2 regions of the Kocuria sp. CPCC 205235 genome follow, and region 2 is predicted to be linked to the other one. Evidence: predicted binding sites of a transcription regulator. Region 2 holds the regulator's gene; the other holds the start of a gene.
What was found. The regulator LexA, encoded in region 2, represses DNA repair genes until DNA is damaged. The targets are predictions, from matches to a motif close to TCGAACANNTGTTCGA.
Positions count from the first base shown of each region.

Region 1: the regulator LexA is predicted to act here: its motif matches at 2,383-2,398, upstream of ruvA (Holliday junction branch migration protein RuvA).

Region 1 covers NZ_JAVKPR010000018.1:16,372-30,766, forward strand. Annotated here, with positions in the region: gene yajC (preprotein translocase subunit YajC) at 1-366, opposite strand, end outside; gene ruvB (Holliday junction branch migration DNA helicase RuvB) at 593-1,699, opposite strand; gene ruvA (Holliday junction branch migration protein RuvA) at 1,699-2,343, opposite strand; gene ruvC (crossover junction endodeoxyribonuclease RuvC) at 2,531-3,202, opposite strand; gene RF638_RS12015 (YebC/PmpR family DNA-binding transcriptional regulator) at 3,210-3,971, opposite strand; gene RF638_RS12020 (type 1 glutamine amidotransferase) at 4,079-4,810, opposite strand; gene RF638_RS12025 (Mur ligase family protein) at 4,821-6,134, opposite strand; gene RF638_RS12030 (HIT domain-containing protein) at 6,197-6,778, opposite strand; gene thrS (threonine--tRNA ligase) at 6,775-8,859, opposite strand; gene RF638_RS12040 (DUF2382 domain-containing protein) at 9,080-10,063, opposite strand; gene RF638_RS12045 (NfeD family protein) at 10,412-10,909, shown strand; gene RF638_RS12050 (SPFH domain-containing protein) at 10,960-12,066, shown strand; gene RF638_RS12055 (RNA polymerase-binding protein RbpA) at 12,172-12,507, shown strand; gene RF638_RS12060 (polyprenol monophosphomannose synthase) at 12,641-13,381, opposite strand; gene RF638_RS12065 (amidohydrolase family protein) at 13,572-14,395, opposite strand, start outside.
Region 2 covers NZ_JAVKPR010000003.1:22,041-36,435, reverse strand. Annotated here, with positions in the region: gene hflX (GTPase HflX) at 1-323, shown strand, start outside; gene RF638_RS03045 (ATP-dependent DNA helicase) at 326-2,386, shown strand; gene lexA (transcriptional repressor LexA) at 2,551-3,300, opposite strand; gene RF638_RS03035 (LysM peptidoglycan-binding domain-containing protein) at 3,608-3,967, shown strand; gene RF638_RS03030 (histidinol-phosphate transaminase) at 4,005-5,108, shown strand; gene hisB (imidazoleglycerol-phosphate dehydratase HisB) at 5,226-5,843, shown strand; gene hisH (imidazole glycerol phosphate synthase subunit HisH) at 5,840-6,565, shown strand; gene RF638_RS03015 (hypothetical protein) at 6,562-6,723, shown strand; gene priA (bifunctional 1-(5-phosphoribosyl)-5-((5-phosphoribosylamino)methylideneamino)imidazole-4-carboxamide isomerase/phosphoribosylanthranilate isomerase PriA) at 6,797-7,546, shown strand; gene RF638_RS03005 (SseB family protein) at 7,539-8,399, shown strand; gene RF638_RS03000 (DUF1844 domain-containing protein) at 8,396-8,821, opposite strand; gene infC (translation initiation factor IF-3) at 9,161-10,189, shown strand; gene rpmI (50S ribosomal protein L35) at 10,315-10,512, shown strand; gene rplT (50S ribosomal protein L20) at 10,608-10,994, shown strand; gene RF638_RS02980 (TrmH family RNA methyltransferase) at 11,003-11,923, shown strand; gene RF638_RS02975 ((deoxy)nucleoside triphosphate pyrophosphohydrolase) at 11,920-12,519, shown strand; gene RF638_RS02970 (DHA2 family efflux MFS transporter permease subunit) at 12,522-14,015, shown strand; gene pheS (phenylalanine--tRNA ligase subunit alpha) at 14,140-14,395, shown strand, end outside.

The DNA.
Region 1 (14,395 bases), on a different contig from region 2:
CACTGCACCGTCTTGAGCAATAGCCGCATTCTGGGCGGCGTTCTCGGTGGTGGGTTCATCGAGGATGGTCGTCACGGTCTGGGTGTGCACGGTGACCGAAGTTCCCGGAGCCACTTCCAGCACAGCCTTGTTCTCATCACGGTCGATCGACAGGACGGTTCCGTAGAGACCGAAGCTCGTCATGACGCGGGTACCGGGCTCCATGGTCGCCTGCTTGGCTTTGATCTGAGCCTGCGCCTTCTTCTGTCGGCGCATGGGCAGCCACAGCAGCAACACCATGACCACGAGCATGACGGGCAAGAACCATGCGGTTCCGCCGCCACCTGACTGCTGGGCCTGTGCAAGAAGTTGGGCGGAGAGAATCACGGAGTTCCGTTCTGTAGACGATGCTGACGTCTGCGGTGACCAGCGCGGCCACGAGTGCACGCGGGAGTCATCACAGGGATCCGCTCAAGTGTAGGGGATGTAGCTGGCCACGCGCTGAACAGCGACGCCGGGGCCATAACGGCACCGCGGCACCCTGGCGTACGTCTGATTGACTCGGCCGTTCCTGGCCGGGGACCCCCGTGGTCTTGCTCCCCGGGGCACCCGCTCAAAATGCCGTGGGCTGCTCTTCTTCGGGCGGATCCGTGGCCAACGCGGTCCGCAGTGCGGGGTCCTTGAAGGCCGCGTGATCGGGCACGTTGAGCCCCAGGTGCTCCCACGCCGCGGCCATAGCAATGCGACCGCGAGGGGTGCGTCCCAACAATCCCTCGCGCACGAGGAATGGTTCGGCGACCGTCTCGACCGTCTCGGTTTCCTCGCCCACGGCAATGGCCAAGGTGGAAAGCCCAACGGGGCCCCCGTTGAACTTGGTGACCAGGGCGGAGAGGACATTGCGGTCCAGTCGGTCCAGTCCCCTGACGTCCACTTCGTACATGTCCAGCGCAGCCCCGGCGGTGCGGGCATCAATCCTGTGCACCCCGTGCACCAGGGCCCAGTCCCGGACGCGCCGCAACAGTCGGTTGGCAATTCGTGGAGTACCGCGCGAACGTGAGGCCACTTCGTAGAACCCCTCGGACGTCATGTTCAGGTCCAACAGACCTGCCGATCGGCGCAGGACGAGTTCGAGCTCGGGAACCGAGTAGAACTCCAGGTGGCCAGTGAAGCCGAAGCGATCACGCAGCGGTCCGGGCAACAGGCCCGCGCGCGTGGTGGCACCCACCAAGGTGAAGGGAGGTAGGTCCAGCGGGATGGACGTGGCACCGGCACCCTTGCCGACCACGATGTCCACGCGGAAGTCCTCCATGGCCATGTAGAGCATTTCCTCGGCCGGGCGGGACATGCGGTGGATCTCGTCCAGGAACAGCACTTCACCATGGGTCAACGAGGACAGGATGGCCGCCAGGTCACCCGCGTGTTGAATCGCAGGACCGGACGAGATCCGCAGGGGTACGTCCAGTTCCTGGGCGATGATCATGGCCAGTGTGGTCTTACCCAGGCCGGGAGGGCCCGAAAGCAGCACGTGGTCCGCGGTGCGTCCGCGCAGTTTGGAGGCTTCCAGGACGAGTGAGAGCTGGGCACGCACCCGCTTCTGCCCCACGAAATCGTCGAGGGTAGCCGGGCGCAGACTCGCCTCGAGCTGCTGATCGTCCAGATCGCCCTCGGCACCGACCAGTCGTTGCTCCCCCTGCACAGAACCGCGTTCTTCGAATGCCATCAGGACCGTCCTCGGCTACGCGCGTGACTCGTGCCCTTGGCCGTACCCAGCCAGGACAACACGGCGCGCAGGACCTCTGCCACGTTGCCGGAATCCGCAAGCTCCGGTTGAGTCTCCAGGGCGTCGTCGATGCCACGGGTGGCGTCCTTTTCGCTCCATCCCAGACCCCTGAGCGCGTCCATGACCTGTTCGCGCCACACCTGCATCTGCGGCTGCGTGGCCGGGCTCTCCTTGGGTTCCGGAAGCACGAGCTTGTCGGCCAGTTCCAGCACGATGCGACGGGCGGATTTGGGGCCGATTCCCGGCACGGCGGTGAAGGCCTTGTCGTCTCCGGTGGCAATGGCGCGCCGCGTCTCCTCCGGTCCGAGCACGGAGACCGCGGCCAACGCGGTGCGCGGTCCCACGCCGGAGACACCGAGCATCACGGTGAAGACTTCCTTCTCGTCCGCCCCTGCGAAGCCGAACAGCAAGGGGGCCTCGTCCTTGCGGGCAATGTAGGCGGTGTGAAGGTGCACCGTGGATCCCGTGCGCAGACCCGCCAGAGTATGCGGGCTGGCCTGGACCTCGATCCCGAATCCCGAGACTTCGACCACCGCCTGGGTGGCACCCACGAAGCGCACCTCACCGGTCACCGATGCAATCACTGGGCGGCTCCCGTCACGCGGGGTGATCCCGCCATAAATTCGAACACGTATACGAACTGCAACACGGCATCACTCTAACAACTCACACCGACTCGCACAGCGCGCACCCTCCCATGGACCGCGCGCAACGGTCGACCGGGCCGTGTCATCGCTCGAACGCGCTGCGCCAACCGTGGAACCGCCAGGTTCAGCGGCGCGGCAGTCGGGCGGCCCTGGGAGCCTTCGGTTGACGAGAGGCCGCTTCGGCTTGTTTCCACGCCTGCTGCGCGGGAGTGAGCCCGGAGGCTCGCACGGATGAGGGCTGAGAACCAGAGTGTGTAGAGGTCTTTGCCGCCGCGTTCATGCCCGCCATGCCGCCGCGCCAGCCGTGGCACACGGCCAAGGCGAGGGCGTCGGCGGCGTCGGCGGGGCGCGGTGGTGCGTCCAGCCGCAGGATCCGGACCACCATGCGGTTGACGGACTCCTTGTCCGCGCCACCGTCTCCCGTGACCGCGGCCTTGACCTCGGACGGGGTGTGCCACGCGACCGGGATCTGCCGCCGCGCGGCCGCCGCAATGACCACGCCGGTCGCTTGGGCGGTTCCCACCACAGTGGGCGCATTGTTCTGGGCGAACACGCGCTCTACCGCCACGACGTCCGGTGAGAACCGGTCCATGAGTGTCTCGGCCGCGTCCATGATGGCCAGCACACGGTGTTCGAGCGCCTCGTGTGCCTTGGTGCCGTTGACCTCCACGTGCACGAACGTTCCGGTGCGATTGGCAGCCATGTCCACGACCGCGAAGCCACAACGGGTCAGCCCCGGGTCCACCGCAAGAATGCGCTGTCCCGGGGCCGGTCCGCCGTCAGAACTGTGTGCCACGGAGTGCTCAGTCCTCGTCCTCGAGTTCCGCCAGCACGGATTCGGGGATGTTCGCGTTCGAGTAGACGTTCTGTACGTCGTCGAGTTCTTCGACGGCGTCCGCAAGCTTGAGGAACTTCTTGGCGCCTTCGGCATCCAGGTCCACCTTCATGGTGGGGCGGAACTGGGGATCGTCGTTGTTGTAGTCCAGTCCGGACTCCTCCAACGCCTTACGGATCTCGGGAAGGTCGGTGGCCTCACTGACGACCTCGAAGACCTCGGACTCCTCGATGACCTCGTCCGCGCCGGCATCGAGTACGGCCATCAGGACGTCATCCTCGGTCAGACCGTCGGTCTTGGTCACCTCGGCCACGCCCTTGCGCTCGAAGAGGTAGGCCACGGAACCGGAGTCCGCCATGGTGCCGCCGTGGCGGGTCACGGCCACACGCACCTCGGAGGCCGCGCGGTTCTTGTTGTCCGTCAGACATTCGATGTACAGCGCGGTGCCCTGGGGGCCGCGGGCTTCGTAGAGGATCTCCGAGTAATCGATGGTTTCGCCGGTCAGGCCGGCGCCACGCTTGATCGCACGATCGATGTTGTCATTGGGCACGGAGTTCTTCTTGGCCTTGGACACGGCCAGGTCCAGTGCCGGGTTACCGGCGGTGTCCGCGCCACCCATGCGGGCGGCAACCTCAATGCCCTTGATGTACTTGGCGAAAGCTTTGGCGCGCTTGGCGTCGATCGCGGCCTTCTTGTGCTTGGTCGTGGCCCATTTGGAGTGACCTGACATCGAGTTCCTCCTAGAAAGTCTGTGCGCCCGGCCTCACAGCGCCGGGTCTACGATTTGTCAATTATTTTAGCGATTCGTCAGGGCGCCTCGAAGGCTGCCCCGCGTCGCTAACGGGGTCTCGTCTGGGCGACGCCGCGCGCGTGTTCCGCATACGTGTCGTCCAGAGACGCCTCCGGGAAGCGGTCCCCGCGCGTTTCCACCGCGGTCCGCAACAGGAAATCGGCCACGGCAGGGTTCTTGGGCAGCAACGATCCGTGCAGGTAACTGCCCAGCACGTTGTGCGTGCGCGCGCCCTCGGTACCGTCCTCCCCGTTGTTACCGGCCCCGCTGACCACGGTTGCCATCGCTGCCTGGTCCGGTCCCAGCGTGGTCAGTCCGGAGTGGTTCTCGTAGCCGATGATCGTGCCGAATTCCGGGGACTCCGTCACGATATTGCCGATCAAACGCTCCGGTCCACCGACCGTTTCCAGATCGAACATCTCAATGCCCCTCAGGGTCTCTCCCCCGCCGGTTCGGAACTCCCGGCCGAACAACTGGTAGAGCCCGCAGATGACCAACATGGGCGTACCCGCCGACGCAGCCTCGTGCAGTTTGGGAGCCACGCGAGCGAGATCCTCGGCCACTCGGAACTGGCCCGAGTCCTGACCACCGCCACCCACGAAGAGGTCCGCGTAGTCGGGCCACGGGTCACCCGGGTTGTAGTCGTGCACCCGTACCTCGTAGCCGTAGCGCTCGGCCCTGCGTTTGAGGGTCAGGGTGTTGCCCCAGTCCCCGTAGATGTTCATGTCTCGCGGATACAGCTGGACGATGTCCAGGGAACCCGCTTTTTCCTGATTCATGATCGGCTCCTCAGATCGTGTCCACGTGGGTCATGCCGCCCAGGATCTTCCGCAGCGACAGCATGGCGGTGTAGGTGCAGAAGATACGCATGGGTCGGTCCCCCGCCCCTGCAATGAATTGCTTCAGTGCGGACTCGAGGCCCGTTTCCACGGATCCGACCTCCACCAGGTCGTAGTCCAGCCGTAGCGCCATGTCCCACGCCCGCACACCCGAGACAATGTCCACGCCTCCGGCACGCAGACTGTCGAAATCGACGTCCCACAACCACGACACGTCCCGACCGTCCGCGTAGGCGTCGTTGATCGCGATCATGGTCGCGTAGTCGTCGGCCGAGGCCGACGCCAGCGACAACCGGAATCCGGCGGGGTTCTTCACGAGCAACAACTGGAGGGGCTTGCCCTCCACCGTCACGGTTTCGCCTCGACCGAAGGCAGGTGTTACACGGGACAGTTCGTCCACCAGCGACGCCACGTCCGCACTGTCGCCGAGCACTTGCAAGGCCAAGGCGAGGGCCGCCGCGGCGTTGTACTGGTTGTACACACCGTAGAGATCGATCGTGGCCGTGTGCTCCTGGCCGTGCACGTCCAGATCCACACTGTTGGCTTTGACGGCGTTGAGCACCACGTCAGCGGCCGGTCGGGCCACGGATGGTTGCGCCGAATCCAGCTCGACGTTCTCGGTCTGGCGCAGCACGTCACGCATGTCGTCGTCGGAGGGGAACATGGGCCGCAGCGCGTCCGACAGGCCGAACCATTCAACGGTGGCGTCAGCGGCGACGTCGTCCGCGAGACTGGCGATGCGCGGGTCCTCGCGGTTGAGGACCACGGTACCGGTGGTCGCCTTGGCGACCTGGCTGAGCATGCGGCGGGTCGTGTCGATCTCACCGAAACGGTCGAGCTGATCGCGCATCACGTTGAGTAGTAGCGCGTAGCGGGGCTTGACCTGCTTGACGAAGTGCACGGCGTGCGCCTCATCGAGTTCCAGCACCGCGACGTCCGCGTCGAGGCGGCCGAACGCATTCATCTCGGCCAACAACGACGCCGCGACGCCCCGGACGAAATTCGATCCCGTGCGGTTCGTGAACACGCGCAGCCCCTGCGAACGCAGCAACTGCACGGCCATTTTGGTGGTTGTCGTTTTGCCGTTGGTGCCGCTGATGACCACCACGCCGTGGGGCAGCTTGGCGAGTTCTTCCGCGACGAAGGCCGGGTGCAGCTTTTCCATGACCAGGCCGGGGAAGGCGGACCCGCCCCCACGCAGGCTCGAGGCCCAGCGAACTCCCTGGCCGAGTAGACGTACGAGTGGTCGAGACATGGATTCCATCCTAGTGACAGGTGTACCGCCGCACGCGGCCACTCGAAAGCGACGCTCGCGCGCGGGGAGGTTCAGGAACGGGGCCAGGCAGCGGCGATGTCGTCGCGGTTGGCACCCAGGGTCTGAATCAGGGGCTTGGTCTGGGCAATCACCGGCATGAAATTGGCGTCCCCGTCCCAGCGCGGCACCACGTGCTGGTGCAGGTGCGCGGACAATGAGCCGCCCGCGGCCGAACCCAGATTCAGTCCCACGTTGAACGCGGCCGGCTGAGCCACCTCACGAATGGTGGCGACCGCCGTGCGGGTCAACACGTTCAGCTCCCACAACTCGTCGTCCGTGAGTTCGGTGATGTCCGCGACGTGACGATACGGACACACGAGCAAGTGACCGGGATTGTACGGGAACAGGTTGAGCACCACGAAACAGTGCTCACCGCGGTGCACGATCAATGCGTCATCGTCCGTACGGTCCGGACCGGTGCAGAACGGGCAACCCGGAGTTTCCTTGATCGAGGTGTCCTCACCGCGCACGTACGCGAGCCGGTGGGGTGTCCACAATCGTTGGAAACTATCCGGTACACCGGGCAGCTCGAACTCGTCCTGAGCCACCCAGTGTTGATTCTCGTTCTTGGTCTCCGCGTTGTCGTCCGTCACGACTGCTCCGCAACGATTTCCGTGACCTCCACGTTCGACGGCGCCGAAGGGTCCTCGTTCACGCGGTCGCGCACGTGCCGCACGATCATCTCCACGGCATCGTCCACGGGCACCGCGTTGTACTGCGATCCGTCGCGGTAGCGGAAGGAGACGGCACCGGCGTCGGCGTCGTCGCCGCCGGCGATGACCACGAACGGGATCTTGTCCTTGGAGGCCGTGCGAATCTTCTTGGGGAAGCGGTCCGAAGACGTATCCACCTCCACCCGAATGCCCTGGACCCGCAGCTTGGCCGCGAATTCGTCCAGGTAGTCGTTGAACGCCTCGGCCACCGGAATGGCGCGCACCTGAACCGGGGCCAGCCATGCCGGGAACGCTCCGGCGTAGTGCTCGGTCAGTACGCCCATGAAGCGTTCCACGGAACCGAACAGGGCGCGGTGGATCATCACGGGACGCTGACGCGTGCCGTCCGCGGCCTGGTATTCGAGATCGAAGCGCTCGGGCAGGTTGAAGTCCAACTGGATCGTGGACATCTGCCACGTACGCCCGATCGCGTCCTTGGCCTGCACGGAAATCTTGGGGCCGTAGAAGGCTGCTCCCCCGGGATCAGGGACCAGCTGCAGACCGGAATCCTCGGCCACCTCCTGCAGCGTGCGGGTGGCCTCGTCCCAGATCTCGTCCGAGCCCACGAACTTCTCGGGGTCCTTGGTGGAGAGTTCCAAGTAGAAGTCGTCCAGGCCGTAGTCCTTGAGCAGGGACAACACGAAGTTCAGGGTGGCCGTCAGCTCATCCTTCATCTGCTCGCGAGTGCAGTAAATGTGTGCGTCGTCCTGGGTCATGCCTCGCACACGGGTCAGACCGTGGATCACGCCGGACTTCTCATACCGGTATACCGCGCCGAACTCGAACAACCGCAGGGGCAGCTCACGGTATGAGCGGCCGCGTGAGCGGTAAATCAAGTTGTGCATGGGGCAGTTCATGGGCTTGAGGTAGTAGTCCTGGCCCGGCTTGGTGAGCTCACCCGTTTCCGGGTTGCGCTCCTCGTCCACGTGCATGGGAGGGAACATGCCGTCCCGGTACCAGTCCAGGTGGCCGGAGACCTCGTACAGGTGGCCCTTGGTGATGTGCGGGGAGTAGACGAACTCGTAGCCGGCCTCGGTGTGGCGCTGGCGCGAGTAGTCCTCCATCTCCTTGCGGATGATGCCGCCCTTGGGGTGGAACACCGGCAGACCGGAACCCAGCTCGTCCGGGAAGGAGAACAGGTCCAGTTCGGAACCCAGCTTGCGGTGATCGCGACGTTCGGCCTCAGCCAAACGCTCCTTGTAGGCCTTGAGCTCGTCCTTCGAGGGCCAAGCCGTTCCGTAGATGCGCTGCAACTGCTTGTTCTTCTCGTTACCGCGCCAGTAGGCAGCCGCCGAACGCATCAGGGCAAACCCGTTGCCGATCAGCTTGGTGTTGGGTACATGGGGACCGCGGCACAGGTCCCGCCACACGATCTCGTGACTCTGTCGGTCCACGTTGTCGTAAATGGTGATCTCCCCGGCGCCCACTTCAACGGAAGCGCCTTCCGCGGATTCTTCCATGGAACCTGAACCCGGGCCGTTGGCCAGGTCGATGAGTTCGAGCTTGTAGGGCTCGTCCGCCATCTCCTGGCGGGCCTCGTCCTCGTCGACCGAGCGCCGCTGGAACAGCTGCGACTTGTTCACGATCTTGAGCATGGACTTCTCGATCTTCTTCAGATCCTCCGGCGTGAACGGCTCGTCGACGTCGAAATCGAAGTAGAAACCGTCCGTGATGTACGGGCCGATGCCCAACTTGGCGTCCGGGCGCAACTGCTGCACGGCCTGGGCCATGACGTGGGCCGTGGAGTGACGCAGCACCTCCAGGCCTTCGGGGTCACTCACGAGCACGCGCTCCACGACATCACCGTCGGAGAGCTCGGTGCTCAGATCCTTGAGCTCACCGTTGATGTGGGCCACCACCACCTCACGCTGATCCGCGTACAGATCAGCCGCCGTGGTTCCTTGGATCTCGGTGCGCGGGGCGCTGTCCACGGTCAGCTGTAATTGAGCGGCATCAGACATGAGTTACTCCTTGAATGTTCGTGTGACGCGCGTCCATACCGGGGACGCGCGGGACCCGCGGACCTTTCGGTGCAACGGGGACGCAGATGATGCTACCGCTCCGACCGGGAGCGGACACAGTTGACGGGCCGGGAAGCGGCCCGAAATCAGCTGCACCCCGGGCCCAAAGGCCCGGGGTGCAGCGATTACCGATTCAACGCCTCAGCGTTGCGGATCAGTTTCAGCGACGGGGAGCGTTGCCGCCCAGGCCGTCACGGCCGTCCAGATCGCGGTCACGGCCATCAAGGTCGCGGTCACGATCGGTCAGGTTGCGATCATTGCCGGTCTCGACATCGACCTGTTCCTTGCGAACATCGGCTTCGACGCGCTGGGTGTCGCGGACGGTCTCCTTGTTCAGGCCGACCTCCTCGACAGCCACGACTTCCTTCTCGACCACGGGGCGCTCTTCGTGGAGGGAAACCTCGACCTCTTCCTCACCGATGGTGCCGGTGCGGGCCTGGCCATCGCGGATCGGGGTGCGCTCGACGGAGACCTCTTCGCGCTCGACGGGAACGTCAACGGTCTCGTGATCGGTGACCACGTACTTGCGCAGACGTGCACGGCCGGTCTCGCGCTCCTGGGTGCCAACCTTGAGCTGCTCCTCGTGGCGAACCACGGATGCGTCGTCGCGGTCAGTCAGGTCGCGGTCGCGGTCAGCGACGTCGCGGCGGTCCTGGTCCACCAGGCCGCGGTCACGGTCGGTGAGGTCGCGATCACGGTCGCCATCGCGGCCTGCGGCTGCACCTGCAACACCGGCGGTGCCAGCGGTACCGGCAGCAGCGTTACGGTCGCGATCGTTCAAGTCGCGGTCACGGTCGGTGAGGTCGCGATCACGATCTGCGCCACGACCGTTGTCGTAGTTCAGCTCGTAGTAGCGGTAGAGCTCTTCCTCTTCCTGAGGGGAAAGGTGCTGGTCTGCATCGACCTTCGGAGCATCCTTGATGACATCCTTCTGGTAAGGCAGCACAACGCGGTCGCCGTCCTGGCGAGCGTCCTTCACCGGAACGAAGCTCTCCTTCGCTCCGAAGAGACCGGTGTTCACGGTCAGGAACGTGGGCTCACCCGAGTTGTCGTCGAGGAAAACCTGCTCCACCTTGCCGACCTTGTCGCCGTCAGCATCGTAGGCAGTGCTGGAGAGAATCGCATTCACATCGAAAGTGGTCATCGCAAGAACTCCTTCAAGTTTATTGCGTTCGTCAAAGCACGGTTTGTGCCCTGCGAGCCATCACTCTGCACGATGGCATTGTGATCTAGCTTGCCGCCCAGCTTACTGATGTTCAGTTGCCTGACAATAGATTTTCTCTCTCGGGTGAAATGACCGTGGGACACTTCCCCGGCCAAGGTTTATCCATTAGTGACCCGCTAGTACCGAGCGTGGGGCCCGCCTAGGAATGGGCCATTCCGGCCTCGAGGCGTGGGGTAGGGCACAATGGGAAGGGAGCCGACAGGTGGCGGGCTGCGCATCCTGCGGAGGCGGCCACTTCCGACACTTCAATCATGTCTGGAGCCTCACGTGTGGGACGCACTGGTCAATAACCCCTGGATCATTTGGCTGATCATCATGTTGATCTTGGCCGGAATCGAGATGCTCACCCTGGATTTCTTGTTCCTTATGATGTCCGTGGCCGCGCTGTGCGCCGGGGTGGTGAGTTTCTTCACCCATAGCATCCCCTTACAAGTGGTCACATTTGCGGTAGTCGCTGTACTTCTCATTTTCCTCTTGCGGCCGGTGGCCCTCAATCGGATCAACAGGTCCACTCCGAGCACGCGTTCCAACGCCGAACGACTGGTGGGACTGTCCTGCACCGTGCTGGAACCCGTCAGTGAGAACACCGGCCTGGTCCGTCTCGAAGGCGATATCTGGACCGCGCGATCTGCCGAACACGGCACGCTCGAGGTCGGGACCAAGGCCTATGTCTACCGGATCGACGGTGCCACGGCCGTGGTGTCCGGTACCGCCCCGGCAACCACCGACTTCTCCGACTCCCCCGCTTCCCAACCCGGGTACTAGAACATCAGTAGGGCCGTCCGGCCCGCACTCCACCCATGTGAGAGGACCCCATGGAAATCGTCATCACAGTACTGCTCGTAGTGGTGGTGCTGGCAGCGGCAATCGCCTTGATCAAGGCCGTTCGCATCATTCCGCAGTCGCGCGCCGGCATCGTGGAACGACTTGGCAAGTACCAATCCACCCTGAACCCCGGCCTGCACTTTCTGATCCCCTTCGTGGATCGACTTCTCCCCCTCATCGACCTGCGTGAGCAAGTGGTGCCGTTCCCGGCCCAGTCCGTGATCACCGAGGACAACCTGGTGGTTGGCATCGACACCGTGGTCTATTTCCAGGTCACCGACCCCCGCGCCGCTACCTACGAAATCACCAACTACATCCAGGCCGTGGATGAGCTCACGAGTGCGACCCTGCGTAACGTGGTGGGTGGTTTGAATCTTGAAGAGACGCTGACCTCGCGCGACAAGATCAACGCCGAATTGCGCGGTGTCCTGGACTCCACCACCGGACGCTGGGGCATTCGCATTTCCCGCGTGGACATCAAGGAGATCACGCCCCCGCCGTCTATTCAGGACTCCATGGAGAAGCAGATGCGCGCCGAGCGAGACCGTCGTGCAACCATCCTCACGGCTGAGGGTGAGAAGCAGTCCCAGATTCTGACCGCCGAGGGTGAACGGCAGGCCGCCGTGCTCTCCGCGGAAGGTGACGCCAAGGCTGCAATCCTGCGTGCCGACGGTGAGGCCCAAGCCATTGCCAAGGTCTTCGATTCGATTCACCGCGCCAAGCCCACCCAGAAGCTGCTGGCCTACCAGTACATCCAGACCCTACCCAAGGTGGCAGAGGGTTCCGCCAACAAGGTGTGGATGATCCCCGCTGAGCTCAGCACCGCACTGCGCGGAGTCGGCAATTTCCTCGCGACTCCGGGTGGCGGGGGCGAAGGCCCCCACGACTCGTCCTGGGATGATCCGGAAGAAGAGCCCGCGACCACCGGTTACTCGGAACCGATCGTGGAATCGGAGACCGTCAAGGTCACCGAGAAGGATCTCGAGCCGGATTTGACGCTCACCGACCCCAATGATTTCGAGATGCCGGAGCCTCCCTTTGCCGATCCGGCTGCCGGGGACCACGGTTCCAGCAGCGCCGGGAATGAATCGCGCTAGTTCGTGGTTGTACCCGGTTGATGCGGATCTCTGGGTCTCGAACATCCAGTTCAGGCCCCGGGATATCGCCCTTTGTACCAGTAGGACTTCAGGAAGGACCGTCCAGTGAGCGATCGCAGCCTGCGTGGAATGCGCTTGGGTTCCCAGTCGATGGAAACCGAGACCGGTGTTGAGCCGGCACCGCGCCAACGCGTGGAGTACCGCACCAAAGATGGTGAGTCGGTGAGCGTGATGTTTGCGGCGGAGGCGGAGATTCCCCCGGTGTGGACCACCAAGACCGGTCACGAGGCCATCCTGGTCAACGGTGAGAAGCCCGAGAACCCCAATGAGAAGCACGTGCGTACCCACTGGGACATGCTCATGGAGCGTCGCAGCTCGGAAGAGCTCGAAGAGATCCTGCAGCAGCGCCTCGACTTCTACAAGGAGCGCCACGCGCTCTGAGTCCCGCCATTCCCGGCCGCGCGCCCGCGGTCGCGCGGCCGGTGAGTGACCACGGACGAACGCCGACGCCGCGTACCAAGTCTGGTACGCGGCGTCGGCGTTTAAGTAGTGGTCGGGGTTCGCCCCGGAAGGTCTACTTGCGCAGGCCCAGCTTTCCGGCCAGAGTCTGAGCGCGTGCGGTCAGCCCCCACTTCGCCACGTTGGTCGCGGCCTCCACGGTGACATCCTTGCTCATCTTCGACACGCCCTCTTCGCGTTCCACGAAGGTGATGGGAACTTCCGTGATCTTCAGGCCCAGGCGTTCGGTACGCCATGCGAGGTCGATCTGGAAGCAGTAACCGCGCGAGCGCACGGAGGCCAGATCAATGGCCTCGAGAGTGCCGCGCTTGAAGGCGCGGTACCCGCCGGTGATGTCGTGAACGGCGGTGCCCAGCAGAACACGCGAATAAAGATTGCCACCGCGGGAGATCAGCTGGCGGTCCAGGGGCCAGTTCTCCGTGCGGCCACCCGGTACATAGCGGGAGCCGATGGCCAGATCCGCGCCGTTCTCAATGGCGTCCAGGAGCAAGGGCAGCTGCTCGGGCTGGTGGGAGCAATCCGCGTCCATCTCGACCAGCACGTCGTAGCCGTTGTCGAGGCCCCAGCGGAAACCGGCAATGTAGGCCGGGCCGAGACCCTCCTTCTTGGCGCGGTGGAGCACGTGGATGTGATCATCCGCGGCGGACATCTCGTCGGCCATGCGGCCGGTGCCGTCCGGGCTGTTATCGTCCGTGATCAGCACGTGCGCATCGGGAACGGCCGCCCGCAACCGGGTCACCACCGTGGGCAGCGATTCGCGTTCGTTATAGGTGGGGATGATCGTGAGAACTCGCACCGGGCGTCCTTTCAAGCCACTGGGGACGGGGAAAAACGCCCCGAACACACCACAGGGCAGGCCCACCCGCCTTCGGACCAGGCGCGAATTGCTCCGCAGCACTGTTTTCTAAGGACGGATGAACCCACCCGGCAGTAAGAATTCAGTCTAACCGGCAATTCTGGTCAGCACCAAGATGGCCGATTGTCAATCACTCGAAGATCACGTTTCCGCCCACCACAGTGCGTTCGCACACGGGCAGCCGCGGGTCGTCGAGGGCGGGAAGGGCTGGCGTGCGGGCGCGGGGATCCGTGCTCCAGGATGCTCCGGTGCCCTGCGCCTGCTGCACCATGAGCGACTCAGCATCCCACATCGTCAGGCTGGCCTCTGCTCCGGGGGCGAGTTGGCCGGCCAGCGGCTGAGCGTCACGCTGGGCCCGCCACACGCCACGGGTCAGGGCCAGGAACGCCGCACGAGCCGAGGTCCGATGACTCGGTTCCTTCGCCTCAAGGGCGTCCTTGACGGCCTGCCACGGGTTCTCCGCGTCGGTCGTGAGAGTCACGGGCACACCCGCGCGCGCCAGCGCCGTCAGCGGTGCGGCGCCGGGACGCGACGTCACGGACAGAGCGTGGCGGGCGAGCGATTCACTTTGTTCCTCGCTGAGTTCGCCCACGCCCACGAGCCGGTGCCCGCGCGACCTGAACGCACGCTCCCCCACCGTGTCGGTGGCCTGCTGCGCGGCCTCGAGAATCACGTCGATAACGGCCGACGGCGCTCCCTCCACGGTGGCCTCGGGGCGGGCCTCGCACACGACCACGGCCTGGTAGCGGGCCTCGGAGCACGCCACCAAGTGGGAGGTTACGTCCTCCAGCAGAGCGGCGGGGTCCTGGGCGGGGTCGATCTCGATACCGAGGCACGGCCGCGGTGCACCGGCGGAGGCGATGGCCGAGGCCTCCGTCACGGGATGGATCAGGATGGGTAACGGCACGAGACCCGCGTCCGTGGCACGGGTCGCGGCGTCGTTCAAGGTCCGGG
Region 2 (14,395 bases):
GTCTCCTCAACCATGAGAGCCCTTCGGTTGCCGTCTCGGCTCGCACGGGTGAGGGCATCGAAGAACTCAAGCAGCTGATCTCTCGGGCGATCCCGCGCCCGGATCACGAGCTGGACCTGCTGATTCCCTATGTCCACGGTGAAGTCGTCTCGCGACTACATGCCCAGGACGCCGAGATTCTGAGCACGGAGCACACCGAGGACGGCACGCGCTTGCGCGTGCGCGTCCGGGGAAGCCTCGTGGCGGAACTCGAGGAGTACCGGCTTGGAGCGGCGTCGGCGGAAGATGCGCAGCCGGACGAAAACGGCGCGGACACCGCATAGGTATGGCAGACCCGTTCATTGACGAGACCGGGCGGGACATTTCGGACCTTCGGCCCGAAACCCTGCCCGGAGCCAAGGATTCGCTCGAGCTCCTCGACGCCGCCGTGACCGCCATGGGCGGGCAGAGGCGCGACGGGCAGCGGTTCATGGCGGCCAAGGTAGCCGAGGCCCTGGACACCCGCAAACACCTCTTGGTTCAGGCGGGTACGGGCACGGGTAAATCCCTGGCCTACCTGGTTCCGGTGTTCGAGCACGCCCAAACCGCAGATAAACCCGTGATCATTTCGACCGCGACTTTGGCGTTGCAGTCGCAGGTGACCGGTCGCGACGTGCCGCGGGTATTGGATGCGGTCGAGGAGCACCTGGAGCACCGGCCCAACGTGGCCCTGCTCAAGGGCCGCTCCAATTACGCGTGCCTGCACAAGATCGGCGGTGGGTACCCCACCGATGACGACGCCGCTCTGTTCAATCTCGCTGAACCGGCCGGTTCCGCTCGTGGCGGGGAGACGGCCGTGGGTAAGTTGGGCCAGCAGGTCAAGCGGTTGCGCGAATGGGTCGAGTCCACAGAGACCGGGGACCGGGACGACGTGCAGCCCGGCGTTTCCGATGCAGCCTGGCGTCAGGTCTCCGTGACCGCTCGTGAGTGCATCGGGCGCAAATGCCCGCTGATCGAGGAATGCTTTGCCGAGAAAGCACGGTTGGCCGCGGGCGAAGCGGACGTGGTGATCACCAACCACGCGCTGCTGGCCATCAACGCCTTCGAGGGGTTGGCCGTGCTGCCCGAACACGACGTGGTGGTCGTGGACGAGGCTCACGAACTGCAGGACCGGGTCACGGGGGCCGTCACCGGTGCGTTGTCCGGTGCCGCGGTACGCGCGGCGGCGAGCGGCGTGCGTAAACACACCGCGGCCCCGCACGAGGACCTGGACAAGGCTGCGGATGCCTTCGACCGAGCTTTCAACGGCGATCCGAACGGACTGCTGCCGCGAGGATTCACCGAAGAGCAGGTCTACGCCGTGCGGGGAGTGCAGGACGCCGCACGTGCCGGATTGAGCGCGACCAAGGGTGACTCCAACGCGGAGGACGCGGGCCGTCATGCGGCGCGGTCACGGTTGTCCGAGATTCTCGACACCGCTGATCGCCTGCTCACGGCCAACACGGATCACGATGTCCTGTGGATCTCCCGTGTGGGGCGTTGGGAGCAGTCCTCCGGCTACGTGTCACCGGATGCCGGTGAACCGGCAACCCTCAATATCGCTCCGCTCAGCGTGGCGGGCGCGCTGCGAGAAGGACTCTTCGACGGCCGCACGGTCGTGCTGACTTCTGCCACGTTGGCCGTGGGGTCATCGTTCTCGTCCGTGGCCGGTGCCCTCGGTCTGCAGGGTGCGGGCGCTCCGCCGTGGCGCGGCGTGGACGTGGGAAGCCCGTTCAACTACCCCAAGCAGGGAATCCTGTACGTGGCCAGGCACCTACCCAAGCCGGGCCGGGGCGTGTCCTCGGAGCAGTTGGCTGAATTGGCCGAACTGCTCAAGGCCTCCAACGGTGGTGCCCTGGGGCTGTTCTCGTCCCGCCGCGCAGCGGAAGAGGCAACCGAGAAACTGCGCGAACTGATCGACACTGAGATCCTCTGCCAGGGGGAGGCGTCCCTGCCGTCGCTGGTGAAGGACTTCACGGACGACCCCACCGCCAGTCTTTTCGGGACCATGAGCCTGTGGCAGGGCGTGGACGTGCCCGGGAATTCGTGTCGCTTGGTGGTCATCGACCGCATTCCGTTCCCGCGGCCTGATGATCCACTGGGGACCGCCCGGACCAGGGCCATCGAACGTGCCGGTGGTAACGGCTTCATGGCCGTGTCCGCGACTCACGCCGCGGTGAAGCTTGCCCAGGGTGCGGGACGCCTGATCCGTTCCAGCAACGACCGCGGTGTGGTTGCCGTGCTCGATTCGCGATTGGCGACGGCGCGATACGGAACCTTCCTGACCAAGTCACTGCCGCCGTTGTGGCCCACCGCGGACAAGACCAAGGTGCTGGGTGCACTGAAGCGGCTCAGCAGCTCGCAGTAGTTCCGCAGCAGCATGGGGAGATGACGTTCAGACACGGGCGGAACGTGATCCTGCAGTCGCTGGGAGCCGTTTCCTTTTGGTGAACCCCCGAACGGAAACCGGCCCGGTAGGTGAATTCACCTACGGGCCGGTTCTTTCATGGTGAGTGGCTAATGGAGGATCCGTCAGAGGGACCGGAAAACCGATACAACCTTGCCCATCACCGTGGCGTGATCGCCCAGGATGGGCTCGTACTGGGTGTTCTGCGGCAGTAGCCAGGTGTGACCGTCACGCTGGCGGAAGGTCTTGACCGTAGCCTCGTCATCGAGCAGGGCCGCCACGATGTCACCGTTGAGCGCGGTGTTCTGCTGGCGCACCACGACCCAGTCACCGTCACAGATAGCGGCGTCGATCATCGAATCACCGGACACCTTGAGCATGAACAGGTCACCGTGACCGACGAACTCGCGCGGAAGTGAGAACACGTCTTCGACCGACTGCTCTGCCGTAATGGGGCCACCGGCCGCGATTCGTCCGACCAGGGGCACCGAAGCCATGGAGTCATCCGGGCTGGTGGTGGGCAACTGCGTGACGTTGTGCAGTGTGCCGTCCGAAGCCTTCGGAGACTGCTCGGCCGGTTCTGGCTCGCCCAGTTCCCGAGCCAGTTCGGCCTCCGAGAGCGGGCGCAGAACTTCCATGGCCCGAGGGCGCCGAGGGTCTCGGCGGATATAGCCAAGCTTCTCGAGCTGGCCCAATTGGTGGGTCACGCTCGATAGCGAGGCGAGGCCCACAATATCGCCGATTTCACGCATCGACGGGGGATAACCGCGCTCACCGATGGCTCGCTGCACCGCCCCCAGGATGGTTCGCTGACGCGCGGTCAGTGGCCGCTGGGGTCGCTGGGACTCCGAACCGGAGGGGGAAGGTGTGCTCACGAGTTGGGGTCCTTTCACCGTTTTCCGACCGCGGGGTCAACCGCGACGTACTCCGTACCCGTCGAGTTCAATCCTGCCGCTTATGCGTGTCAGTGACGTTCGGTCAACTAGTACGGACGTTGCTTCAAGACTAGTGCGCCAAGAGTGAGGACTCAAACACATGTTCGATTTTTCTCTCGACAAGGTTCGTACACCCGTGCTAGAACTTAACGCAGATATTCGAAAACGTGTTCTAACGCCGGGGAAAGGGTTCGAACACCCTGCCGCTTCATCCCGCGGTCACCGGAAAGTTCACCAGGAGGTTGCCATGACCACACATATCTTGCCCACCAGCGCCCAAAGCTTCACTCGCGCGCCCAAGCTCAACCTGACCCGTCGCGGACGGTTCGTCTTCATCGGACTGCCGCTCATTACGGGTGCCGCCGCACTGCTGGTGGTTGCGGTCATCTTCCTGCTTCCCTCCACGGTTCAGGCCAATACCGATCCCGTGGGCGAACCCGTAACCCACTCCGTGACCGTCCAGTCCGATCAGTCCCTGTGGGAGATCGCTTACGCAGCGGACCCGCAGCGCGACACCCGTGAGGTCATGGACGACATCGTGGAGCTCAACGGACTGGCATCCTCGGAACTGTCCGCCGGTCAGCTGCTGGAGATCCCCGCACGCTGAATCGTGTGAAGGCCTGCTCGGCGCTTAAGCTAGGGGAGTGAGCCAAAATCTCGATCGCCTAGAAGCCCTGCCCCTCCGTGAGAACCTGCGGGGCATGTCCCCGTACGGCGCACCCCAACTTGATGTTGCGGTTGCCTTGAACACGAACGAGAACACGCACCCCGTTCCCCAGCCCGTGGTGGACGCCATCACCGACCGTGTTTCGCGGGCCGCAGGTCAGCTCAATCGCTATCCGGATCGGGAATTCACGGAACTTCGCACGGCATTGGCCGCATACCTGGACCACGGACTGACCGCCGACAACCTCTGGGCAGCCAACGGTTCCAACGAGATCCTGCAGCAGATTCTGCAGACATTTGGTGGCCCCGGACGTTCGGTCCTCACCTTCGTGCCGACCTATTCGATGTACCCCTTGCTGGCCTCCGGGACGGGAACCAAGTTCATCGCGGGTCAGCGCGCGGAAGATTTCACTTTGACGGCTGAGTCCGCCGCGAAGCAAGTACGTGAGCACAAGCCCGATGTGGTCATTCTGTGCTCGCCGAATAATCCAACCGGCACTGCGCTTGGCCTGGACGTGGTCGAAGCCGTGTACGAGGCCGCGGAAGAATCCAACTCCATGGTCATCGTGGATGAGGCCTACGCGGAGTTCGCCCGATTCGGCACTCCTTCAGCGCTCACACTGCTCGAGGGTCGCCCTCGCTTGATCGTCACCCGCACCATGAGCAAGGCCTTTGCGCTGGCCGGTGCCCGTTTGGGCTATTTCGCCGCGGCCCCCGAGGTCACGGATGCCATCCGTTTGGTCCGGTTGCCCTATCACCTCTCCGCCGTCAGCCAGGCGACCGCCCTTGCGGCGCTCGAACACAGCGATGTCCTGTTGAGCACCGTAGAAGACATCAAGATGCAGCGCGACCGAATTGTCGACGACCTCAAGCGCCTGGGTCTGGAACCGGCCGAATCTGATTCCAACTTCGTGTTCTACGGGGGCATGGAGAACGCCCAGCAGATGTGGCAGAACCTGTTGGATCAGGGCGTTCTGGTGCGCGACGTCGGAATCGCCGGCCACCTGCGCGTGACCGCAGGCACCGAGGACGAAACCACCGCATTCCTGGCCGCAGTGGAGAACTACCTGCAGCAGAAGTAATCCGCGGGTGGAGTCATCCACCCGTCATCCTGCGGGCCCGGCAGGCCCGCGCATTAGACTGAAGAGCGCCGCTGTTTCCGGCAGGCGCACGCAGAATTCGAGGAGTTACACCCCGTGATGTCCCCAACCAACTCACCTCGTACGGCCGTGGTGGAACGCGTAACCAGTGAATCCACTGTCCGCGTGGAACTGAACCTGGACGGCACCGGTCAGTCCAACATCGAGACCACCGTGCCCTTCTACAACCACATGTTGACGGCGCTGTCCAAGCACTCCCTGATCGACCTCAACGTTCAGGCCCACGGGGACACCGACATCGACGTGCACCACACGGTCGAGGACACCGCCATCGTGCTCGGTGACGCGTTCCTGAAGGCGCTCGGTGACAAGCGAGGCATCCGTCGCTTCGGTCAGGCCACCGTCCCGTTGGACGAGGCGTTGGCCTCGGCGGTCGTGGACGTGTCCGGCCGACCGTACGTGGTGCACACAGGCGAACCCGAAGGCCAGCAGTACCACTTGATCGGCGGTCACTTCACCGGCTCGATGACTCGCCACGTGTTCGAGTCCTTCGCCTACCACGCCCAGCTGTGCCTGCACATCGATGTCATTCGCGGTCGGGACCCGCACCACATCGTGGAAGCGCAGTTCAAGGCACTGGCCCGCGCACTGCGCGAGGCCGTGGAACGCGATGCCCGCATGGCTGACACCATCCCGTCCACCAAGGGAGCTTTGTGAACCCCGGTAACGAACAGGTGACCGAGACCGAACAGGCCCCGTGCGTCGTCGTTCTCGATTACGGCGCAGGCAATGTGCACTCGGCCGTGCGCGCACTGGAGGCCGCAGGAGCACGCGTGAAGCTCAGCGCCGATCCGCAGGACGTGATGGATGCCGACGGGCTCGTCGTCCCCGGCGTGGGTGCCTTCGCAGCGGTCATGGATGGACTGCGCTCCGTTCAGGCTCCCCGACTCATCGACCGTCGCCTCAGCGGCGGCCGACCCGTTCTGGGCATCTGCGTGGGCCTGCAGGTCATGTTCGATGAGGGTGTCGAACACGGTGAACGTTCGGAAGGCTTGGCCCAGTGGCCCGGAACCGTGGAGCGCCTGAACGCACCCGTGGTACCCCACATGGGTTGGAACACTGTGGAACCGCCGCAGGATTCGATCCTCTTCAAGGGCATTGAGAACGAGCGCTTCTACTTCGTGCACTCCTACGGTGTGCAGGACTGGAATTTCGATCAGACCATTGAGCGCATGAAGGCACCGGGCGTCACGTGGTCCGAGCACGGTGGCCCGTTCGTTGCGGCGGTGGAGAACGGCGCGCTGAGTGCGACGCAGTTCCACCCGGAGAAGTCCTCGGCCGCAGGCATTGCCCTGTTGCGCAATTGGCTCAGCACGCTGCCGCGCACCGGCCGCATGGCGGACCGTATGCCGGCGCGGGGCGCGGAGGTCGAAAAGTGACCTTCTCCATGCTGACCATGGTGCTGGGGGCGTTCTTCGCCGGTGGTGCCATTTCGTTCAAGCAACAGAAGAAACCGCTGTGGTCGGTGTTGCTCTTGGCGGCCATTGCCTTGGCGCTGATCATTTACGGCGCGTATTCCTGGTTCACGTCCGTGTAGTTCCCGCCGCGGCGTGGGTCGCGGCATCTTTCGTGCAGTCATTGAGCGGTATCCACCGCCGGTAAGGAGAACCATGTCTCAAGACACCACCCCCCGTTTGGAATTGTTGCCCGCAGTGGACGTGCAAGACGGCCAGGCCGTGCGTCTCGTTCAGGGTGAGGCCGGTTCCGAAACCGGGTACGGCGATCCCGTGGACGCCGCACTCATGTGGCAGGAGGCCGGGGCGGAATGGCTGCACCTGGTGGACCTGGACGCGGCGTTCGGTCGCGGTGACAACATCGACGTGCTGCGTCGCGTGGCCGAGCGGATCGAGATGAAGATCGAGATGTCCGGCGGTATCCGTGACAACGAATCCCTCGAGCGGGTTCTGTCCCTCAACCCCGCTCGCATCAACTTGGGCACCGCAGCCCTCGAGAATCCCGAGTGGACCCAGCGCGTGATTGCCGAGCACGGTGACGTGATCGCCGTGGGCCTGGACGTTCGCGGCACCACCCTGGCCGCGCGCGGCTGGACCAAGGAAGGCGGCGATCTCTGGGAGGTCCTGGATCGCCTCGAGGCCGACGGCTGCTCCCGTTACGTGGTCACGGACGTGACCAAGGACGGCACGCTCAAGGGCCCCAACGTGGACTTGCTGGCCGAGGTGGCCCGTCGCACCGACAAGCCCGTGGTGGCCTCCGGCGGCGTGTCCTCTCTTGAGGACATCGCTGCGCTGCGCGAACTCGTGCCCGTGGGCGTCGAGGGCGCCATCGTGGGAAAGGCCCTCTACGCGGGTAAGTTCACGCTGCCCGAGGCCCTCGACGTGGCCGGCCGCCCGAATGCCTGATAGCTCCGACTCTCGATCGTTGCCCGCGCACATCGCGGCGCAACTACGCTCGGCCGGCGGTAGCGAGGACACCGGCGGCCAGGCGTGGGAGGGTCGCAACCTGGGGGAGGGCACCAGTCACACGCACCTCTTCCCCGACGACGACGGCGCCGCGGCACCCGGGATTTCCGCCGCCTTGGCGGCGTGGCGAGAAGGGCGCGCCTCCGAAACGGATGTCGTTGCGGCACTGCCCGGTATCAGGGTCTTCGTGCCGATCGTGGCCGAGGTCACCCATTCTGAGATCACTGAACACGGTTTGGTGTCCGATAAGGAAGCTGACATGGCCCTGGTGAGTCTGCGCACCGCCGACGGCCGCAAGGCCCTGCCGGTGTTCACCGCTGTGAATGAGCTGTCCGCGTGGAACTCCGAGGCGCGACCCGTTGCGGTGGATATCCGCAAGGCAGCGCTGTCCGCGGTTCAGGACGGATCAGATCTACTGGTCGTGAATCCGGGTTCTGACCCGGCCTTCGTGGTGCGTCGTCCGGCGATGTGGTGCGTGGCGAAAGCTACGGCCTGGACGCCGTCGTACCTGGATTTCTCCGTGGACGACGCCGTTCTGCGTGCCGCCCTGGACATGGAGCACATTGTCTCCGCACGCACCGAGCCGGGCCCCGGAATCAATGGGAAGCGATCGGACGGGGCACTGCTGAACGGCGGCGCCACGGGTCCCGAACTCGTGATCGTGTTGCAACTGACTCCAGGACTGACCCAAGAAATGGTTCAGGCCACGATCGGCCAGTACCAGCAGAAGCTGGTCACCGAGCCGATCATGGCCGCGAACGTGGATTCCTTGGGGCTTCGCCTGACCGCTTAGCCGAACACCGGGCCGGTGAACTTTTCACCGGGGCCGGCGCCGGGGGCGTCCGGGAACGGGGATGCCTCACGGAAAGCTAACTGCAGGGACTTCAAACCGTCACGCAGGGGAGCCGCGTGCTGCGAGCCGATCTCCGGGGCGGCGGCGGTGACATAACCCGCCAGTGCGGTAATGAGTTTGCGGGCCTCATCGAGGTCCTTGAGTTCCTCGGCGTCGTCACCAGCGGCCAGGCCGCACTTCACGGCCGCGGCACTCATGAGGTGAACGGCGGCCGTAGTAATGACCTCGACGGCGGGAACTTCCGCGATGTCGCGCATCTGCTCGTTGACCGCCTCGACGGTCTCGTCGGGGGCGCCGTGTGCGCCGTGGCCCTGGGTGTTGTCGTCGAATTCGAAGCGCTCGTTGCGCGGTGCATCGGTCATGGATCTACTCTAAATCAGTCTGGCAACGCGGCGGCGCCGAGCAATATGTGCGGGTGGTGAGGCGATCATCACCTCCACGGTTCGCGCTCACGGCCGCCCATGCGCTAAACTATTTGGCAGTGTGCAAGTGGAGGTACCTCCCACCCGTGTCCGCCCGCGTCAAACCGGGTTGTAGGACTCCGGGTCAGTGACCGGAAATCCGAGATCCACGCCGTGAGGTGTGTGATCCATTCGTAATTCTGATGACAGTGTGGTTTCAACCTCCGCTCGCGCCTATCGCAGCGGAGGTTTTTTGTTGCGGTAGTTCATAGCAACGGGGAAACCCACGAACATCAGGAGATTGGCATTAGCGATCCACGTATCAATGACAGAATCCGTGTCCCGGAGGTCCGCCTTGTCGGACCCGGCGGCGAGCAGGTTGGCATCGTACGCGTCCAGGACGCACTGCGGCTAGCACGCGAATCGGATCTCGATCTGGTCGAGGTCGCACCCAACGCCAAGCCTCCGGTGGCCAAGCTCATGGACTTCGGCAAGTACAAGTACGAGGCCGCGGTCAAGGCTCGTGAGGCTCGCAAGAACCAGGCGAATACCGTGCTCAAGGAAGTTCGGTTCCGCCTGAAGATCGACACTCACGACTACGAGACCAAGGTCGGTCACGCCAAGCGCTTCTTGGGTGCTGGCGACAAGGTCAAGGCCATGATCCAGTTCCGTGGCCGTGAGCAGCAGCGCCCCGAAATGGGCGTCCGTTTGCTCGAGCGTCTCGCGGAAGATGTCGCCGAGGTGGGTGTGGTGGAAACCAACCCCCGCGTCGACGGTCGCAACATGGTCATGGTCATCGGTCCGCTGAAGAACAAGGCTGAGGCTCGCGCCGAGGCCCGTCGTCAGAAGCAGCGCGACGAGTCCAAGGCGGACAACGAGCGGAAGCAGCGGGTGGACACCTCCAAGGCTGCCCCCGTGACCCAGTCCATCGGGGATGCGTTCCCGGAGGAACTGCGGAGCAAGGCAACCGCTCCGGAGACCACGGAAGAAGCACCGGCTCAGAACACCGAGCAGGCCAAAGTTTCGGACCAGGCTGATACCAAGCCCGAGTCCACCGAGGTCGAGGCACCCAAGGCTGAACCCAAGGTTGTGGATGCTCCGGCCGTTGATCCCAAGATCGGTCAGGCTGCTCCGGCAGTGACCGAGACGGAGGAACAGGCGGAGAAGCGCACCGAGGAGGCTTCCACCGAGAAGCCCAAGGCGGCGGCGTCGTCGACCAAGCCCAAGGCGGCCAAGGAGAAGCCCAAGGCTGCTCCCAAGCCCGTCGCGGCCCCGAAGCCCGGTGCCCCCAAGCCCGGAGCTCCCAAGCCGGGTCCCGCTAAGCGCTGAGGCGCGCAGCACACAGTGAATTGACATCGTTGGGCGTGCAACACGCTCAACACAAGCGTGGCCGTCGCTTGCGAGCGGCGGCCCACCGGTGTGCGTCACCGGTTGAACCAAAGGAGACGGCCACCATGCCGAAGATGAAGACCCACAGTGGAGCTAAGAAGCGTTTCAAGCTCACCGGTTCGGGCAAGGTCAAGCGTCAGCAGGCCAACCGCCGCCACTACTTGGAGCACAAGTCTTCGCGACTGACCCGCCGCCTCGCGAGCGATCAGATCGTGAGCACCCCGGGCGAGGCCAAGGCCATCAAGCGGATGCTGGGCAAGTAAGCCAGCGCTAACCAAGTTTTGTGCCGTGAGAACGGCACTGTGAAGTTTGAGATTGTTCCGATCGCGATCGGAACCGAACCGTAAGGAGTACACACGTGGCACGTGTGAAGCGGGCGGTCAACGCCCACAAGAAGCGTCGTGAAATTTTGGAGATGGCCTCCGGTTACCGCGGACAGCGTTCGCGCCTGTACCGCAAGGCCAAGGAACAGGTGCTGCACTCGTACACCTACTCCTACAACGACCGTCGCAAGAAGAAGGGCGATTTCCGTCGCCTGTGGATCCAGCGCATCAACGCTGCTTCCCGCGCCAACGGCCTGACCTACAACCGTTTCATCCAGGGCCTGAAGGCCGCTGAGGTTGAGGTGGACCGTCGCATGCTGGCTGAGCTGGCTGTCAACGACGCCAACGCTTTCGCCGCTCTGGTCAAGGTTGCCAAGGACGCACTGCCGGAGGACACCTCCGCACCGCGCAACGCTGCCTGATCAGGTTCGTGAACTTCACCGAGCGCCTGGGAGACCGGCTGCTGTCCAACACCCGTTCTGATCGGGTTCGTGACGTAGCCGCGTTGACCAGGCGCTCGGTTCGTTCCAAGCGCGGAGTGTTCCGCGCCGAAGGCCCCCAGAACGTGCGCGAAGCACTGCGGCTGGCCCTCTCTGACATGCCACCGCCCGGATTGCCGGGACTTGAGGCTGTCTATGTCACCGAGGCGGAGCTGGAGCGACACCTGGACATCGCCGCTGATCTGGAAGCGGTGTCCGAACGCGGGGGAGTGTTCATCCGCGCGGTCAGCCCCGAGGTGCTCGCGGCCATGACCGACGCCGTCACGCCGCAGGGAATGCTGGCCGTGTGCTCCCTCCCCTCCCTCACACTTGATGCCGCGCTGGCGCGGGCCGAGCTGGCCTGCGTGCTCGTGCGCGTCCAGGACCCCGGTAATGCCGGAACGGTCGTGCGCGCCGCGGATGCCGCCGGCGCCCAGGCTGCCGTGTTCACCTCCGGCAGTGTTGATCCGTTCAACCCCAAGGCCGTGCGATCCTCGGCCGGTTCGCTGTTCCACGTCCCGGTTGTCACGGGCGCAGAGATGGCCGAGATTGCCGACACCGCCCAGTTGGCCGGCCTGGGGATTCTTGCCGCGGACGGTTACGCGTCCGTGTCGGTCGATGATCTTGCCGACGCCGCTCTGTTGCGTTCCGCGGGCGTCTCACCGTCCGACGATGCCGCTTACGACCTGTCCCGGCCCACCGCATGGCTGTTCGGCAATGAGGCGCAAGGCCTGACCGAGGACGAAAAAGACCACGCCGATCTGGCCGTGGCCGTCCCGCTCTACGGGGCCGCAGAATCACTCAACGTAGGCACCGCAGCAACGGTGTGCCTGTATTCGTCGGCGCGTGCGCAGCGCCGCGCCCACTCATGACCACCGCGTCCGCGCAGGATCCGCTCACGCGGGTCACCGGCGCGGCCATCCTCGACAGCTCTGCAGCGCCCACGCGATTGCTGGTGGCCCAACGCGCCTACCCAGAGAAGTTGCGTGGTCTGTGGGAGTTCCCGGGCGGGAAACAAGACCCCGGCGAAGGCGCTGAGGAAGCGCTCGTTCGGGAATGCGGCGAGGAACTCGGCGTGACCGTCCGCCTGTTGGACGAAGTCCCCGCTCCGAACCCGGAGGGCTGGCCCCTCAAAGGAACCGCCGTGATGCGTGTCTTCACCGCGGTGGTCACCGATGACCGTGAGCCCGCCGCGGGGGAGGACCATCTGCAACTGCGCTGGGTAGCCCTGGATAACCCCGCAGCGATTCTCGATCTCGACTGGATCCCCGCGGACCTGCCCATAGTCCGGGCACTGCTCGAGCAACTCGCGGTGGTCGGAACGACCACCGCCGGACCCGAGAACTCAGGTGTGGGCACAGCGCTGTCGGGCCCATTGATCGCCGACGCCGCCCACACCGGTGCCCCAGTCACCGGCACCGCAGACACCGGCGTCCCCCGCTCCAGAACCTCCCACAGCGGACGCTGATCATGGCGCAGCACACCGAGACGCGCCGCGACCCCGCCGCGTGGAGCGCCCTGTGGGCCATGGTCTTGGGATTCTTCATGATCCTGGTGGACGCCACCATCGTCTCTACCGCCGTCCCGGCCATCATGGCGGGCCTCAACGCTCCCATTGGGGGAGTGTTGTGGGTGACCAGCGCCTACCTCCTTGCCTATGCAGTGCCGTTGCTCATCACGGGCCGATTGGGTGATCGTTTCGGTCCGCGCACCATGTACCTGCTGGGGCTGTCGATCTTCACCCTGGCGTCCCTGTGGTGCGGGTTCGCCGGAAGCCTCGAAAGTCTCGTGGCCGCCCGCGTCGTCCAAGGGCTCGGCGCGGCCATCCTCACGCCGCAGACCATGTCCGTGATCACCCGGATGTTCCCGAGCGAAACCCGCGGCACCGCCATGGGTATCTGGGGCGCCACGGCCGGTATCGCCACGCTGGTAGGACCGCTCCTGGGCGGCGTGCTCGTGGACCTGGCCGGTTGGCAGTGGATCTTCTGGGTCAACGTTCCGGTCGGAATCTACGCCCTGTGGCGTGCGGCCAAGTACCTCCCTCGGTTCGAACGTCGCAGTCATTCACTGGACTTCCCCGGTGTACTGCTCTCCGGTGTGGGCCTGTTCCTCATCGTGTTCGGCGTGCAGGAGGGCCAGGACTACGAGTGGTCCACCGTGGTCGGTCCCATTACGATCCCCGTGGTCATCGGAACCGGTGTGGCCGTGATGATCGCGTTCGTCGCGTGGCAGGCCAAGAATCACCGCGAGCCACTGGTCCCGCTCGCGCTGTTCCGCGACCGTAATTTCTCGCTGGCCAACGTGGCGATCGGCGCGGTCAGCTTCACCGTGAACTCCATGATCATTCCCGCGATGCTCTACTTGCAGCTCGTCCGGGATCTCGATCCCACGGTGGCGGCGCTCAGTTATGCACCCATGTCGCTGCTGTCCGCGATCCTGGCTCCGCTCGTGGGACGGTCGCTGGCCAAGCGCACTCCGCGATCCCTTGCGCTCCCGGGACTCATCATCATGTCGCTCTCGCTGGCGGCCTACGCTTTTGCCCTGCGCGTGGATACGCCCATTTGGTTGTTGGCCGTCATGACCCTGGGCATCGGGCTGGGCAGCGCCATGGTCTGGTCGCCGGTCTCGATCGCGGCCACCTCCAATCTCCGTCCCGACCGCGTGGGCGCCGGCTCCGGGGTGTTCAACACCACGCGCCAGGTAGCCGCCGTCCTCGGCGCAGCCATGGTCGCCGTCCTGCTGCAAGCGCGACTGGCCGCGAATCTGCCTGAAGGTGCGGGGACGACGTCGCTCGCGGCGTCGTCGAGCGCGGGTGGGCTACCCGAGGCGCTTCAGGAAGGCTTTGCCGCCGCGGTGACCCAGACCCTGCTGCTCCCGGCCGCCGTTCTGCTGCTGGGCGCGATGGCTGCCGCGTTCTTCACCCCGCCGCGCTGGTGGGGTGAGCCCGAGACGAAGAGCCGCTAGCCGATCCACTAGACTGGATCTGCCCGCACCGTCATCGCTGCGGGCATTTACACGGGGACCGCGGCGCCGTCGCTGACGCCGGGCCTCCCGCTGAACCCGTCCGCGAGCAGGAACGCGAGAAACCATGTCCGAACCCACATCGTCCATCGAGGTGGACCCCACTGACGAAGCCGGGGTCACCTCAGCCGTAGAACGCGCGCTCGCCGAGATCGAGACAGCTTCCGACCTCGACGAATTGAAGGTCGTGCGACTGGCCCACACCGGTGAGAAGTCACCGCTCGCGTTGGCCAACCGCAAGATCGGTGGCCTGGACAAGGCCCAGAAGGCTGTTGCCGGCAAGCTCGTCGGTCAGGCCCGCGGCCGCGTGAACAAGGCTGTGG